DNA from 3 places in the Paucilactobacillus nenjiangensis genome. Region 1 is predicted to be linked to each of the others. Evidence: predicted binding sites of a transcription regulator. Region 1 holds the regulator's gene; each other region holds the start of a gene.
The links. Region 1 encodes Rex, which represses fermentation and respiration genes when NADH is low (regulators of the CRP and FNR family bind a similar motif). Its sites were predicted from a motif close to TTGTGAANTANTTCACAA; they were not measured.

Region 1 (4,629 bases):
TCATTAATTGCGTGTTCCAGAACTTCACGACTATCAATATCCAAATGGTTCGTCGGTTCATCTAACACTAGAAAGTTAGAATGTTCAAATGACAATTTTGTCAGTTGCAGACGGGCTTTTTCGCCACCACTGAGTGAACTGACAGTTTTAAAGACATCATCACCGATGAATAAGAAACTACCTAACAGGGTTCTGATTTCACGTTCATCGACGGTTGGATAATCATCCCAAATTTCTTGCAAAACGGTTTTGTTGGGATGCAAGACTTGTTGTTCCTGGTCGTAGTAACCAACTTTCACGTTCGCACCAAGTTTAACGTCGCCACTAATTTTGGGAATCATTGATAAAATCGTTCGAATCATCGTTGATTTACCAATCCCGTTTGGCCCGATAACACCAAGTCGATTGGGTTTTACCAGCTCAAAATTGATTGGGCCGGCGATTTTTTTGTCATCATAACCGATAGCAAGTTCATCTGCTCTCAGGACGATATTACCGCTGGGCGAATCTTGTTTGAAGGTAAAGTGAATGGATTGATCATCTGTGGTTGGTCGATCCATGACTTTCATCTTGTCCAGTTGTTTTCGTCTGGCCTGGGCCCGTTTAGTCGTTGAAGCACGAACGATATTTCGATTAACGAAGTCTTCAAGCTTATTGATTTCAGCTTGCTGATGTTCGTAATGTTTCATCTCAGTCTTTAAATCTTCGGCCTTTAGGTCCATAAATTGTGAATAGTTCCCGGTATAGTGTTTCAATGTTCCTTGGCTCATATCATAAACTTCATTTACGACCCGATCCAAAAAGTATCGGTCATGAGACACGATTAATAGGGCACCGCTGTAATTTTTCAAAAAGTCTTCTAACCAACCCAAAATGGTCATATCTAAATGGTTAGTTGGTTCATCTAAAATGAGTAAATCGGGCTTTTGCAAAAGTAACTTAGCTAGTGCCAATTTTGTCTTTTGTCCACCGGAAAGACTGCTGACAACAGTTTGATATTCGTCTGCAAAGCCAAATCCGTTTAACACACCGCGCATTTGGCTTTCAATTTCAAAACCGCCGTTACTGGCATAATTGGACTGTAATAAATCATATTGACGTAAGACGTCAGCATATTCGTCTGTTGATGAATCAAGAGTGGCAATTTTATTTTCTAGGACATGGATTTTATTTTCCTGTTCATGCAAATCTGCGTAAACGGTGTCTAATTCATTCCAGATGGTTAAACTACTGTCCAAGCCTTGATCTTGAGCTAGATAGCCGATGGTGGTATCTTTTTTGGTACTAATTTCGCCTTCGTCAGGTTGAGTGATTTGTGCAAGCATTTTTAAGAGTGTGGTTTTACCAGCACCATTGCGACCGACTAATGCCACTCGTGAACGATCCTGAACTTGCAAATTAACATTTTTAAAAAGATATTCGCTGCCAAATCTGCGAGCAACGTTTTGTGTTTGTAAAATTATCATGTGTTTACCTCGAAATATAATACTAAAATTGTAGCATAATTAAGCAGTAAACCGTATCAAAACAAAAAAATGATAGCGTTTTATTTGAAAGAAGTTTCACAATCTAGTTACATATGCTACAATTGACGGTGAAGTAAATTTCACAAGCAGGAGGATGAGTTATGACAAGTAAGAAGATTCCTCGCGCCACAGCCAAACGATTACCCATTTATTATCGCTATTTAAATATATTATTAGATGCTAATAAACATCGTGTATCATCGACAGAATTATCACAAGCGGTTCAAGTTGATTCTGCAACTATTAGGAGAGATTTTTCCTATTTTGGTGAGTTGGGGAAGCGTGGATACGGATATGACGTTGAGGATTTATTGAATTTCTTTAAAGAAATTCTAAATCAAGACAAGTTAACGAACGCAGCTTTAATTGGTGTAGGTAATTTAGGACACGCACTTTTGAATTTCAATTTTCACAAGAACAGTAATGTTCGGATTAGTGCAGCCTTTGACGTGAACGATTCAATCATTAACACGGTTCAAAGCGGGGTACCAATCTACTCTGTTGATGACCTGGATCAACAATTACGGGACCAACAAATTGACGTCGTTATCTTATCAGTGCCATCTGAAACTGCCCAAGCAGTGACAGATCAAATTGTTAAAGTTGGCGTACGTGGTATCTTGAACTTTACACCGCTCAGATTAGGAGTGCCAAAAGATGTCAGAGTACAAAACGTTGATTTGACCAATGAATTGCAAACATTAATTTATTTTATTGATCATTACAATGCTAATGACGAACAAGCATAATTAAGTCAGCCCAATCGTGGGTTGGCTTTTTTTGATAAATGTGGTTAATTCTTGCAATTTAATCTGAAAATGATATAGTAGATTTTGTGATTAGCACTCGAAGGTTTTGAGTGCTAAAAATAAAATGATGGAGGGATAGACGTGTTAAAACCATTAGGAGATCGCGTTGTTTTACAAGCTGAACAAGAAGAAGAAAAAACCATTGGTGGGATTGTCTTGGCATCTAATGCCCAAGAAAAGCCAACTGTTGGTAAGGTAATTGCCGTCGGTGAAGGCCGAGTTCTTGAAAACGGTGAGAAACTTGCTCCTTCAGTTAAGGAAAATGATCGCGTATTGTTCGACAAATATGCAGGTAATGAAGTTGAGTATGAAGGCCAAAAATATTTAGTCGTACATGAAAAAGATATCGTTGCAGTGATTGATTAAGCTGCAAATGACCAATAAAATTTAAACTAATATATTCAAAAATTTTTATGAGGTGAAAAATTATCATGGCAAAGGAAATTGAATTTTCTGAAGATGCACGTGCAAAAATGCTCAAAGGTGTCGACAAATTAGCTGACACAGTTAAAACTACAATTGGACCAAAGGGACGTAACGTTGTTTTGGAACAAACTTACGGTTCACCAACAATTACCAATGATGGTGTAACAATCGCTAAGGCCATTGATTTGGAAGACCATTTTGAAAATATGGGTGCCAAGTTAGTTGCTGAAGTTGCTTCAAAAACGAATGATATTGCTGGTGATGGTACTACTACTGCTACCGTCTTAACACAAGCAATCGTTACTGAAGGTATGAAGAACGTGACTGCCGGTGCCAACCCTGTTGGTATCCGTCGTGGGATTGAATTAGCCACTAAGGCAGCTGTTGAATCACTACACTCAATGTCACACGATGTTAAGACAAAGGATGATATTGCTCAAATCGCTTCAATCTCAGCCGCTAACGAAGAAGTTGGTGCTTTGATTGCCGACGCAATGGATAAAGTTGGTAACGATGGTGTCATCACGATTGAAGAATCTCGTGGTGTTGACACAACTTTGGATGTTGTTGAAGGAATGCAATTTGATCGTGGTTACATGTCACAATACATGGTTACTGACAACGATAAGATGGAAGCAGACTTAGACAATCCATATATCTTAATTACTGATAAGAAAATTGGTAACATTCAAGATATCTTGCCTTTATTGCAAGGGGTTGTTGAACAAAGCCGCTCATTATTAATCATCGCTGACGATATTACGGGTGAAGCTTTACCAACACTTGTTTTGAACAAGATGCGTGGAACTTTCAATGTTGTGGCTGTTAAGGCTCCTGGCTTTGGCGATCGTCGTAAAGCACAACTTGAAGATATCGCTATTTTGACTGGCGGAACTGTTATCACTGATGATCTTGGCTTGAACTTGAAAGACACGACACTTGCTCAACTAGGACAAGCAAACAAAGTTACAGTTACTAAAGAAAACACAACTATTGTTGAAGGTGCTGGCGCTAAAGAACAAATTCAAGAACGTGTTGAATTGCTCAAGGGCCAAATCGCCGAAACAACTTCACAATTTGATCGTGAAAAATTACAAGAACGTCTTGCTAAATTAGCTGGTGGAGTTGCCGTCATCAAAGTTGGTGCCGCAACTGAAACTGAGTTAAAAGAAAAGAAGTATCGGATTGAAGATGCTCTTAATGCAACTCGTGCAGCCGTTGAAGAAGGCTTCGTTGCTGGTGGTGGTACTGCATTAGTTAACGCAATTGATGCCGTTGATGCTCTTGAAGCTGAAGGCGATGCTGCTACAGGAATCAAGATTGTTAAACGTGCACTTGAAGAACCAGTTCGTCAAATCGCTGAAAACGCTGGCTTAGAAGGTTCAGTTATTGTTGAACGTTTGAAGGGTGAAGCAAGCGGAATTGGTTACAATGCTGCTGATGACAAGTTTGAAGATATGGTTGCAGCCGGAATCGTTGACCCAACCAAAGTTACTCGTTCAGCCTTGCAAAATGCTGCTTCAGTTTCAGCCTTGTTATTAACAACCGAAGCTGTTGTTGCCGACAAGCCTGAAGATAATCCAGCTCCTGCAGCTCCCGCAGCACCAGGAATGGGCGGAATGATGTAGTTTGATTAATTAGTTAATAATAAGTGGGCACGATTGAAAATGCATTTTGTTTAGGCCAAAATAGTAGTATTTAAAATCGTAAATATATTGACTCTATTAATCCCAATAAGATTACTAAAAAACCGAGTATTGCTTTTATAGCATTACTCGGTTTTTTCAACAATTTAGGGTATACTTGGATTTAATAATGAAATGTACTAGTAGTTGAATTTTGAAAGTAGTACAATAGCGATTGTTCGA
Region 2 (4,629 bases), 500 kb from region 1:
TATCGTCAAGATGAATCCCATGATCTGCCAACCAATCAATTGATAAAGCCGCATGGTCAGTAAAATAACGAAGAAGTTCAGTATTATTCTGTTTGCCACCTCCAACATACGTTTCATTGTAAAAATCACCAAATGAATCAACGACGTGATGTTTCAATTGAACTAATGTTTCCGCAGCATTCATTCCGGAAGAAGCTCGGGTTGAGTTTCCACCTAATTTATCCATTTTTTCTAAAATAATGGGATTCAACCCCAACTCTTTTGCTTGAATTGCACTAGTCAATCCAGCCGCTCCAGAACCAATTACAACTAAATCATAATTGTCCTGCAGTTCACTCACATCATTTGGCGCGAATTTAAACTTTTCTGCCATTACATAAGTCCTCACTTTTCTTGATTAAGGCTGCAGTTTTTCGTAGTCATTAATCTAATTTCTGATATAAACATAAAAATAATCCAGATATTAAACCGCTTAAACATAGGCTTAAGAATATTAGTATCTCCATAGTTTTTACCTCATATTGTTTAATTACTTGTCATAGTTAGTCATGTTGATTGGAACGACCCATTCATCAAATTGTTCTGATGTCACTTGACCAGACTTCAATGCAGCTTCTTTCAAAGTTGTCCCATCTTTCAAAGCTAATTGAGCAATTTCAGCACTTTCGTGATAGCCGATGTGTGGCGATAATGCAGTGACTGTCATAAGTGAGTTATTAACTAATTCATTCATCCGTTCAGCGTTCACAGTTAATCCAGCAATCATTTTATCTGCAAAACCAACTTCAGTCCCTGCAAGTAATTCTGCTGATTCAAGGAAAGCACTAATCAAGACAGGTTTGTACACGTTCATTTCAAAATTACCTTGGCTTGAAGCGATATCAACAACAACATCATTTCCCATGACACGAGTAGCCGCCATCGTAATTGCTTCAGCTTGAGTTGGATTGACTTTACCAGGCATAATTGATGATCCTGGTTCATTAGCTGGTAAATTAAGTTCGCCATATCCAGCACGTGGGCCACTTCCTAAGAACCGAACATCATTAGCAATCTTCATTAAATCACTAGCCAACGTCTTCATTGCACCGTGAACCACATTTAAGCCTGAATGGTGTGAAAGTCCATAAAACTTGTTTGAGTCAGAAGTGAACTTAATTCCATAAATTGCACTCATCTTTTCAGCAATAATTTCTGAAAAATGTGGTGCCGCGTTCAATCCCGTACCAACTGCCGTACCACCCATTGCCAATTCATATAACGTTGGTGAAAGTTGCTTTAGGTAGTCCAAATCATGTTCAAGTGCACTTTTCCATCCACTAACTTCTTGTCCGAATGTCAATGGCACAGCATCTTGTAAATGAGTCCGGCCAATTTTAACAACATTCCAGTATTTCTTTTCTTTTTTGTCTAATTCTTCTATTAAATGTTCAGTTGCATCTTCTAATTCTTTAATCGCTACAGCAGCCGTAATATTCATAGCCGTTGGGAAAATGTCATTTGAACTTTGACCGTGATTAACATCATCATTTGGTAGGATTTCAATATTTGGATTAATTTTAGCTGCCATATGAGCCACAACTTCATTAGTGTTCATATTTGTTTGTGTCCCAGAACCTGTTTGATAAATTACCAAAGGAAAGTCCTTACGCAAATCTTCATCGGATAAAGCCAACAATTTATCAATTGACTCAATGATTAAGTCTGCCTTTTCGGCTGACATTGCTTCTTCAGCTTTATTAGCTTGAGCGGCCGCTTTTTTAATTTGTAATAATGCTTTAATCATTTCAAGGGGAATCTTGGCACCGGTTGAGAAGTTATTGCGACTTCGTTCTGTTTGCGCACCCCATAATGCATCGGCTGGAATTTGAACTGGTCCTAATGTGTCTTCTTCTGTGCGATATTCTGTCATAATTGTTTCCTCCTATAAAGTTAAATTAACAACAAAGTACTTCAAAAACTTTTTTACAACTTAATGATACAATTCACAATCAATTATAGTCAAAGGTTAAAGAGCCTATAAACTTTGCTTATATCTATTATATAAGCAATGTAATCGATACCGGTTTAGCAACGTTTGTATAAGTTTTAGATTTGTCATAACGAATACATTGAAGAACGCTCTGTTATTCACAAGTTAAAAATAAAATATTAAATACATTTAAAAGTAGATTGTGAAATAAGCATTTTAAAGCAAAGCGTCAACTTTCACTAATGTATAAAAAAATTCAAACCTACCTTGCAACTGCGAGGTAAATTTGAAGTTTTAGTATATATTCAATTTTTGGATCAATCTTATTTGTGGACTTTATATTTGAATCAAATTACCCCTTTTTTAATAGCTCATCAATCGGTGCTAATTGATCATCAATATATTGAGTACCGTTCACAATCACCGTTGGTACGCTGGTTAAGCCATTTATTTCAACTTCCTTCAAAGTTTGTTTATCAACTTTTTCGGCATTTGGGTTCAATGTCAAATTATGATTTTCTTGGAGATACGTTGCGACATCTGCATTATCAAGATTGTTAAGCTCATCTTGGGTTTCAAAAATACTCTTAATTGACTGCAAAGCGTAATCTGGCTGGCTGTAGTCAATAAACTTATTTGCGATATTACCATTTTGCAGCGGTTCTTTATCCTTATTCCAAAGTTTAATATGCTACGAAATATCTTGACCGTTCACAAGGTTAAGTAGTTCATGTTGATTAGCCAAAAACCAGGCCTTGCTATCAGGACATTTTAAGTTAAGATAGGTAATCACTTGATTGCTAGCTAAATTGCTGCCAAAATTCAATCCAAATTCATTTGATAAATTAATCGTTTCACTCATTATGTAACTCCCTTTCTTAAAAAAATTGAAAGAAAAAACCATCCCCGCAAATTAATGCAGGGACGGTTTATCCGTGGTACCACCCAAATTTATAGGGGTCTACACTATCTGATATTGGTGAAAACTAATATCAGATTTTTTTGCGTACAAAAGGACATGACATCCTATGGTAAGATTTAAGCGCCTAAACAAAAATCGAAAGAAGGTATTGTCATGCCCCAATCTAACTCTATACTAAGTCTCTGTGAATTAACAGATGAAAATATTAATGCAATTAATGTTGAAGATAAAAAAATAGTAAAAAATGGTATCGTCAAGCGCATCAAAATTATCAATGCTGTACTCACGTACAGCCGTACGACGTGTCCTAAATGCCGAACTGAAACTCTAATTAAAAATGGATATACTATGCACCATATTCGTTTGGCGACTATTTCCGGTCCTGAAACATACATGTATTTAAAGAAACAACGGTATCAATGTAAAACGTGCCATTTAACATGTGGTGTGCACACTCCAATTGTTAAACCAAATCATAGTTTAGCTACTAATATCAAAGCAAAAGTTGTAGAACAAGCCCGCCTTTCGCATTCTGTTATTTCTATCGCAAAAGTTTTAAATATTTCGCCCAGTTCGGCAGAACGGTTATTGTACAGCAACAATCAAGAGCCATACAGGGTTAAAAATTTAGGCACTCATATGAATTGGGATGAATTTAGATCTGTTAATAAAGGTTTTTCATTTATATGCATTGATGCCGAAGGGCATTCAATTATTAAAGTTCTAGATACAAGATTATCCAAAGATATTTGTGACTATTTTGAAAATAGATACGAATTATCAGAACGTCAAGCAGTAAAAACGATTGTTATGGACTTAAATGCGTCTTATCAATCTTTTGTACATCGACTTTTTCCAAATGCACAAATTGTTGTAGATAGATTTCACATTGTACAACTGGTAAATCGTGCTTTTGACAACGTTAGAACTTCTGTTTTAAAAGGCATTCAAGATAAGAAATCTAGACCATATAAAGCACTTAAAACTAACTGGCGTTTGTTTCATCTTGCTCAAGATAAAATTGATGATACCAACACAAAATATATTTGTGGAATCAATGAATACATGACTCAACAAAATTTAATTGATTTGGGCCTGAATGAAAGTTCAACTTTAAAAAAAGTATATGAAACTGCTCATGCTATTCAACAGGCAATCCATAATCGTGATGGAGAGTCATTAACAAGTATATTAAAAAATTACATTCCCATGGGGAATGCTATGGATACAGCTATATCAACATTAAAAAAGAATCGTTCAAGTGTTGTTGCTAGCTGTTCTTCAGCTTTCTCAAACGGAGCCATAGAAGGAATTAGCAAAAAAATAAAAACGTTGAAAAGAGCTTGCTATGGATTTACTAACATGAGTCATTTTAGGACTCGTATCCTTTTGATTGTAAAATCATAACCGCCCGTAAAACGGGTGGTTTGTTCATGGGCTATAAGCCCTATGTACTTGCCAGCGTCTCAAGGCGCTGGCTTTTTATTTCATCAAAGCCAATTGAATGCATTTGTCACTTTTACCACCACTTTAAGTGGCGACGTTATTACTTACCTGGAACCCTTAAAAGGGTCTTCATATTCTTTAACACTTAATTTATCTACTGCTTGATCATGTTTTTCTTGATCTCTAATATATTTTGTTATGGTTGCCTCATTCAAACCAACTGTACTAACATAATATCCTTATGACCAGAAATGCCTGTTTCCAAATTTATATTTTAAATTCGCATGTT
Region 3 (4,629 bases), 580 kb from region 1:
TGAACGTGTGGATTATGTAATCTCACAATCAAATTATTACGGGTATTCTGGTAAAAAATTACGGGGATTGATTTTTTGCAGTCGTACAGAGGAAGCAAATATAATCGCTAAATTGATCACCAAACGTGGGCATCCTGCTAAAGCATTAACAGGGAGTAACGATTATGAGTATCGAAATCATGTAATTGATGAGCTTGAGAATGGTGAAATTGAGTATATTATCACAGTTGATATCTTCAATGAAGGAATTGATATTCCAAGTGTGAATCAAGTTATTATGTTGCGAAACACGCAATCTAGTATTGTTTTTGTTCAACAATTAGGACGTGGTCTTCGGAAGTCTCCTAATAAAGAATTTGTGACTGTGATTGATTTTATTGGAAACTACAAGAATAATTATTTAATCCCAATCGCATTGACTGGCGATAAATCACGAAGCCGAGACAATGCTCGCGATGATTTAACAGTTCGACAAATTTCTGGTGTTTCAACCGTTAGCTTTTCCGAAATTGCTAAGAAAAAAATCTACGATACGATTAATCGTACAGCCTTAGATACAATTACAGAGTTGAAGAAAGATTATACAGCGATGAAGGCCAGACTTGGTCGTATTCCATTATTATTTGATTTTCAAAGTGCAGGAACTGTTGATTGTCTAGCCCTAGTTAATCGTTCTGATAATTACTATAAATTTTTATTGAAGATGAAAGAAGACGTACATCTATCAATACAAGGTGAAATGATTTTAAATTTTGTGTCGATTGAGTTATTGAATGGCATACGTCAGCATGAATTGATTCTATTGAAGATGCTAATAAAATCTTCAGAGCATTCGATTTCACTACAAGAATTTAAAAACGAATTGAGTAGTCGCGGTATTTACTTTGATGATAAAATTTTGAAATCGATAAAAAGTATTTTGACACTCGAATTCTTCACTGTCGCAGCTAAAAGTAAGTACGGAAATGCTCCAATTGTTGAAGTTGATGGTGATCGTTTTACTTTATCGAACAATATTTTGAATTTAATCGATAAAGAAGAATTATTTGAAAAACTGTTTATTGATGCAATTAATGCTGGCCTATTAAGAGCAGATAGATACCAAATGGATCAAGTATTCACACGTTATGAAAAGTATTCACGAAAAGATGTTTGTCGATTATTAAGCTGGGATAAAGACGTTAGTTCTACATTGTACGGTTATCGTGTAAGAAACAATGATTGTCCAATTTTTGTCACTTATTCTAAATCTGATGATATCGATGAAAGTATCGCGTATGAAGATGAATTCATAAGCCAAACACTATTCCAATGGTACACACGACATAATGTTAGTTTAACGAGCAAAGAAGGTAGAGCGCTGCTAGATCCAGTTACTCGTTTTAAATTATTCATCAAGAAGAATGACGATGAAGGCACTGGGTTCTATTTTATTGGGGATGTAAAAATTCATGATTATGCGCAGGAAGAGTACAAAGTTAAAGATAAAGTTGAACCGATAATTAAGTTTAATTTTGATTTAGATCAAGAAATTAATTACGAGAAGTTTTTGTTGATTACAGAAAATACCTAAGGGATAATGAAATCAGCAAGATAATATGAATGAAATACTTGGGGGAGTACTTATGAAAAAAATATTGGGAATTTTTAGTATTGTAGTTATATCATTGAGCTTAACTGCGTGTGGTAGTAGCGCTGACAAAAAGGATAGTTCTTCTAAATCATCCAGTAGCTCTGTATCATCTAATAAAAAAGCAACTAGTTCAAATAAAAAGAATTCTTCATCAAGGAGTAGTTCGACACCGGCTGCATCGAGTTCGTCTGCATCTGGACTTGACCAGTCTCGCGAAGCAATTACTGCACAAGAAACTGCCAATGGTAATAAGCCATTAAGTTTTGAACCAATTCAGTCTGCAGCGCAGGCTGAAGCATTATTAACCAAAAATTATGGCGACAAAGGTTGGACAACAGCACATGGGTCTGTTGGATTGTCGTCACCAATTTACTTCAGTGTTAATTCAAATGATGGACAAACGCTAGTGGTTTACGCCACCGGTCAAGTTAAACCAATGGGTGAATAAATAGTATTCCTAAAAGACCAGTAATTTGGCCTTTTTTTGTTTATTTCAAACTTGCCCAACTGCAGCATAAGTCTTACACTATATTTGTAAACAGTTTCACAAACAAATTTAGGAGGTAGTTAACATGGCACGTATATTCGCTAGTCCTGCTCATTATGTACAAGGTAAGGGTGTATTTAAAGATCCTAAACAGTATTTAACCTCACTCGGCAAGAATCCAATCATTTTGGCTGATTCGGTAGTTTGGAAAATTGCCGGGAATGACTTAAAAGCAACGCTAGAAAAATCAGGATTTACGGTCACTAAAGTTACTTTCCATGGTGAAGCTTCAGATGAAGAAAGTGCAAGAGTTGTCGCTGTCGGTAAAGAAAATGAATCAGATTTCATTATCGGTCTTGGTGGCGGGAAGACTCTTGATACAGCTAAAAATATTGCTGATCATTTAAAAGTACCAGTCGCAATTTTACCCACAGTGGCCTCAACCGATGCACCATGTTCTGCTTTATCAGTAATGTATACTCCTGAAGGTCAATTTAAAGACTATGCCTTTTATTCAAAGAATCCAGATTTAGTTTTGTTAGATACTGAAGTGATTGCCCATGCACCCGTTCGGACATTGATTGCTGGAATTGCTGACGCAATGGCTACTAATATTGAAGCCCAAGATGTCGCTCGTGGTCACAATGATTCGATGTTAGGGGCCAAACAAACTCTTGCTTCTTTGGCAATCGCTCAAACCTGTGCGGATAATTTATTTGCTCATGCTTCTGCTGCCGTGGCTGCGGCGGAAGGCCAAGTTGTGACACCTGCCTTAGAAACAATTGTTGAATCCAATACTTTGTTAAGTGGACTCGGCTTTGAAAGTGCTGGTTTAGCAGCTGCACATGCCATTTATAATGGGATGACCGTCCTAACCGGCGACATTGAAAGCTTAATGCATGGTGAAAAAGTCGCTTACGGTTATTTATGTGAACTGATGTTAGATAACGTGCCTGAAGAAGAATACAACAAGTTCTTAAACTTTAACCGGCAATTTGGCTTACCAACTACACTGGCAGACTTGAAAATCGATGGGATTGCTTATGAGGAACTATTAAAAGTTGGTGAACAAGCTACCATTCCTGGTGAAACCATTCATCAAATGCCTTTCGAAGTTACCGCCAGCGATGTCGCTGATGCCTTTGTCGCAGTTGATCAATATTCTAAAACTCATTAATTAAATTGTGAGGGAAAATTATGGACACTGAGTCACAATCAAATTTTGATTTATACCAAGAAATTCGTTATTCAGGTAGTTTGTCCGCCGGCATGCTGCACAATTTGGCCCGCAGGGAGTTAGAGCGTCGTGGCGCCAACGGTGATGACCAAGCGCAGATTATCTTGGAAGATTATTTGGACGAATTCAATTACAATTTTAAAAATTAAACAGAAAAGTCAGCATCGACGAAGATGCTGACTTTTTAAGTGGGACCAATTAACGAGCTTTGAAAAGTGAATGACAGATTTGGGAGAGGGCAATAATAATGACAATGCCAATTACTTTTTCCAGGACATTAAAATGGCTCAGAAAAATAACTAGTAGAATTGCGATGATTTCAACAATAAAAATTAAATATTTCATGATAAAACTCCCCCAAGAAGTAATCTAGGAAATAAGCAACTGCCATTTAGTTAAAAGTTGTGTTAAAAATAATTAACTTTAATCATTGTTCGGGACTTGGAATGTACGGCGAATTAATTCTTCATCAATATTTACATCGATGTCTAAGTATTTATATATTGAGATGAATAAATTAATCAATGATCGTGTTTTTGTGTCGGAAGAATCATCACTTTCTATCGAGTGGTTAAAGTTTTTAAGTTGTAATAAAACTGAGGGAGAATCGTAAAAAGATGCTGGTATGGAATTAAGAGCAGATTGAAACTGATCAGACTCTAACTTATGCCTCCATGCAACTAATTGCCGTAAGGTTTGAAATTGTTCCTGCCAAACAATTTGATGATTTCTTTTTTTTTCAAGCTCTTGTTGAAAAATTATTGTTGATTTGTTCAATTTTATGGAATAATAAATTGATAAAAAAACTCCGAATAGGCCGAAAGATGACGCAATTAAAGTGTTTAGTATGTTTAGATTCATCGATAATTTTCCTTTTATATTTTTTTTATTCCGGGTTATTAAAAATAAGGGTGTAAAATGTGCATAGTGAAATTAATATTATAGATGAGTTGGTCAGATATGAGTAATAGAGAAATAGCAACGGTCATTTGGATTATTATTTTTGTAATTATTTTATTAATTGTGGAACGAAAGAGTGATACTTTAAGCGTGATTGTGGACAGCTTCGTAAATTTGTTAAATCAGCCTGTTTTGACCTTTATTATTATATATCAGTTGCTAGTTTTAAGCATTGTTAGTTTTATTATATACTCAATTGATGGTAACTGGTGGCTACTCAAGGACTATTTACTAACAGTTATGGTTTCTGGGTTTTATATAAAATCAAAATATAAGACGAACAATTTACTCCAATTACTCATAGGAACAATT

Region 2: the regulator Rex is predicted to act here: its motif matches at 1,974-1,991, upstream of F0161_RS06460 (class II fumarate hydratase).
Region 3: the regulator Rex is predicted to act here: its motif matches at 2,166-2,183, upstream of F0161_RS00750 (glycerol dehydrogenase).

What each region holds. Positions count from the first base shown of each region.
Region 1 covers NZ_CP043939.1:1,776,685-1,781,313, reverse strand. Annotated here, with positions in the region: gene F0161_RS09145 (ABC-F family ATP-binding cassette domain-containing protein) at 1-1,466, opposite strand, end outside; gene F0161_RS09140 (redox-sensing transcriptional repressor Rex) at 1,628-2,275, shown strand; gene groES (co-chaperone GroES) at 2,417-2,701, shown strand; gene groL (chaperonin GroEL) at 2,767-4,389, shown strand.
Region 2 covers NZ_CP043939.1:1,273,164-1,277,792, forward strand. Annotated here, with positions in the region: gene F0161_RS06455 (flavocytochrome c) at 1-373, opposite strand, end outside; gene F0161_RS06460 (class II fumarate hydratase) at 530-1,912, opposite strand; gene F0161_RS06465 (thioredoxin domain-containing protein) at 2,325-2,660, opposite strand; gene F0161_RS11430 (hypothetical protein) at 2,664-2,834, opposite strand; gene F0161_RS06470 (ISL3 family transposase) at 3,048-4,301, shown strand; partial or broken gene tnpA (IS200/IS605 family transposase) at 4,445-4,629, opposite strand, start outside.
Region 3 covers NZ_CP043939.1:146,063-150,691, forward strand. Annotated here, with positions in the region: gene F0161_RS00740 (DEAD/DEAH box helicase) at 1-1,573, shown strand, start outside; gene F0161_RS00745 (hypothetical protein) at 1,626-2,081, shown strand; gene F0161_RS00750 (glycerol dehydrogenase) at 2,206-3,297, shown strand; gene F0161_RS00755 (hypothetical protein) at 3,318-3,506, shown strand; gene F0161_RS11380 (hypothetical protein) at 3,556-3,702, opposite strand; gene F0161_RS00760 (hypothetical protein) at 4,318-4,629, shown strand, end outside.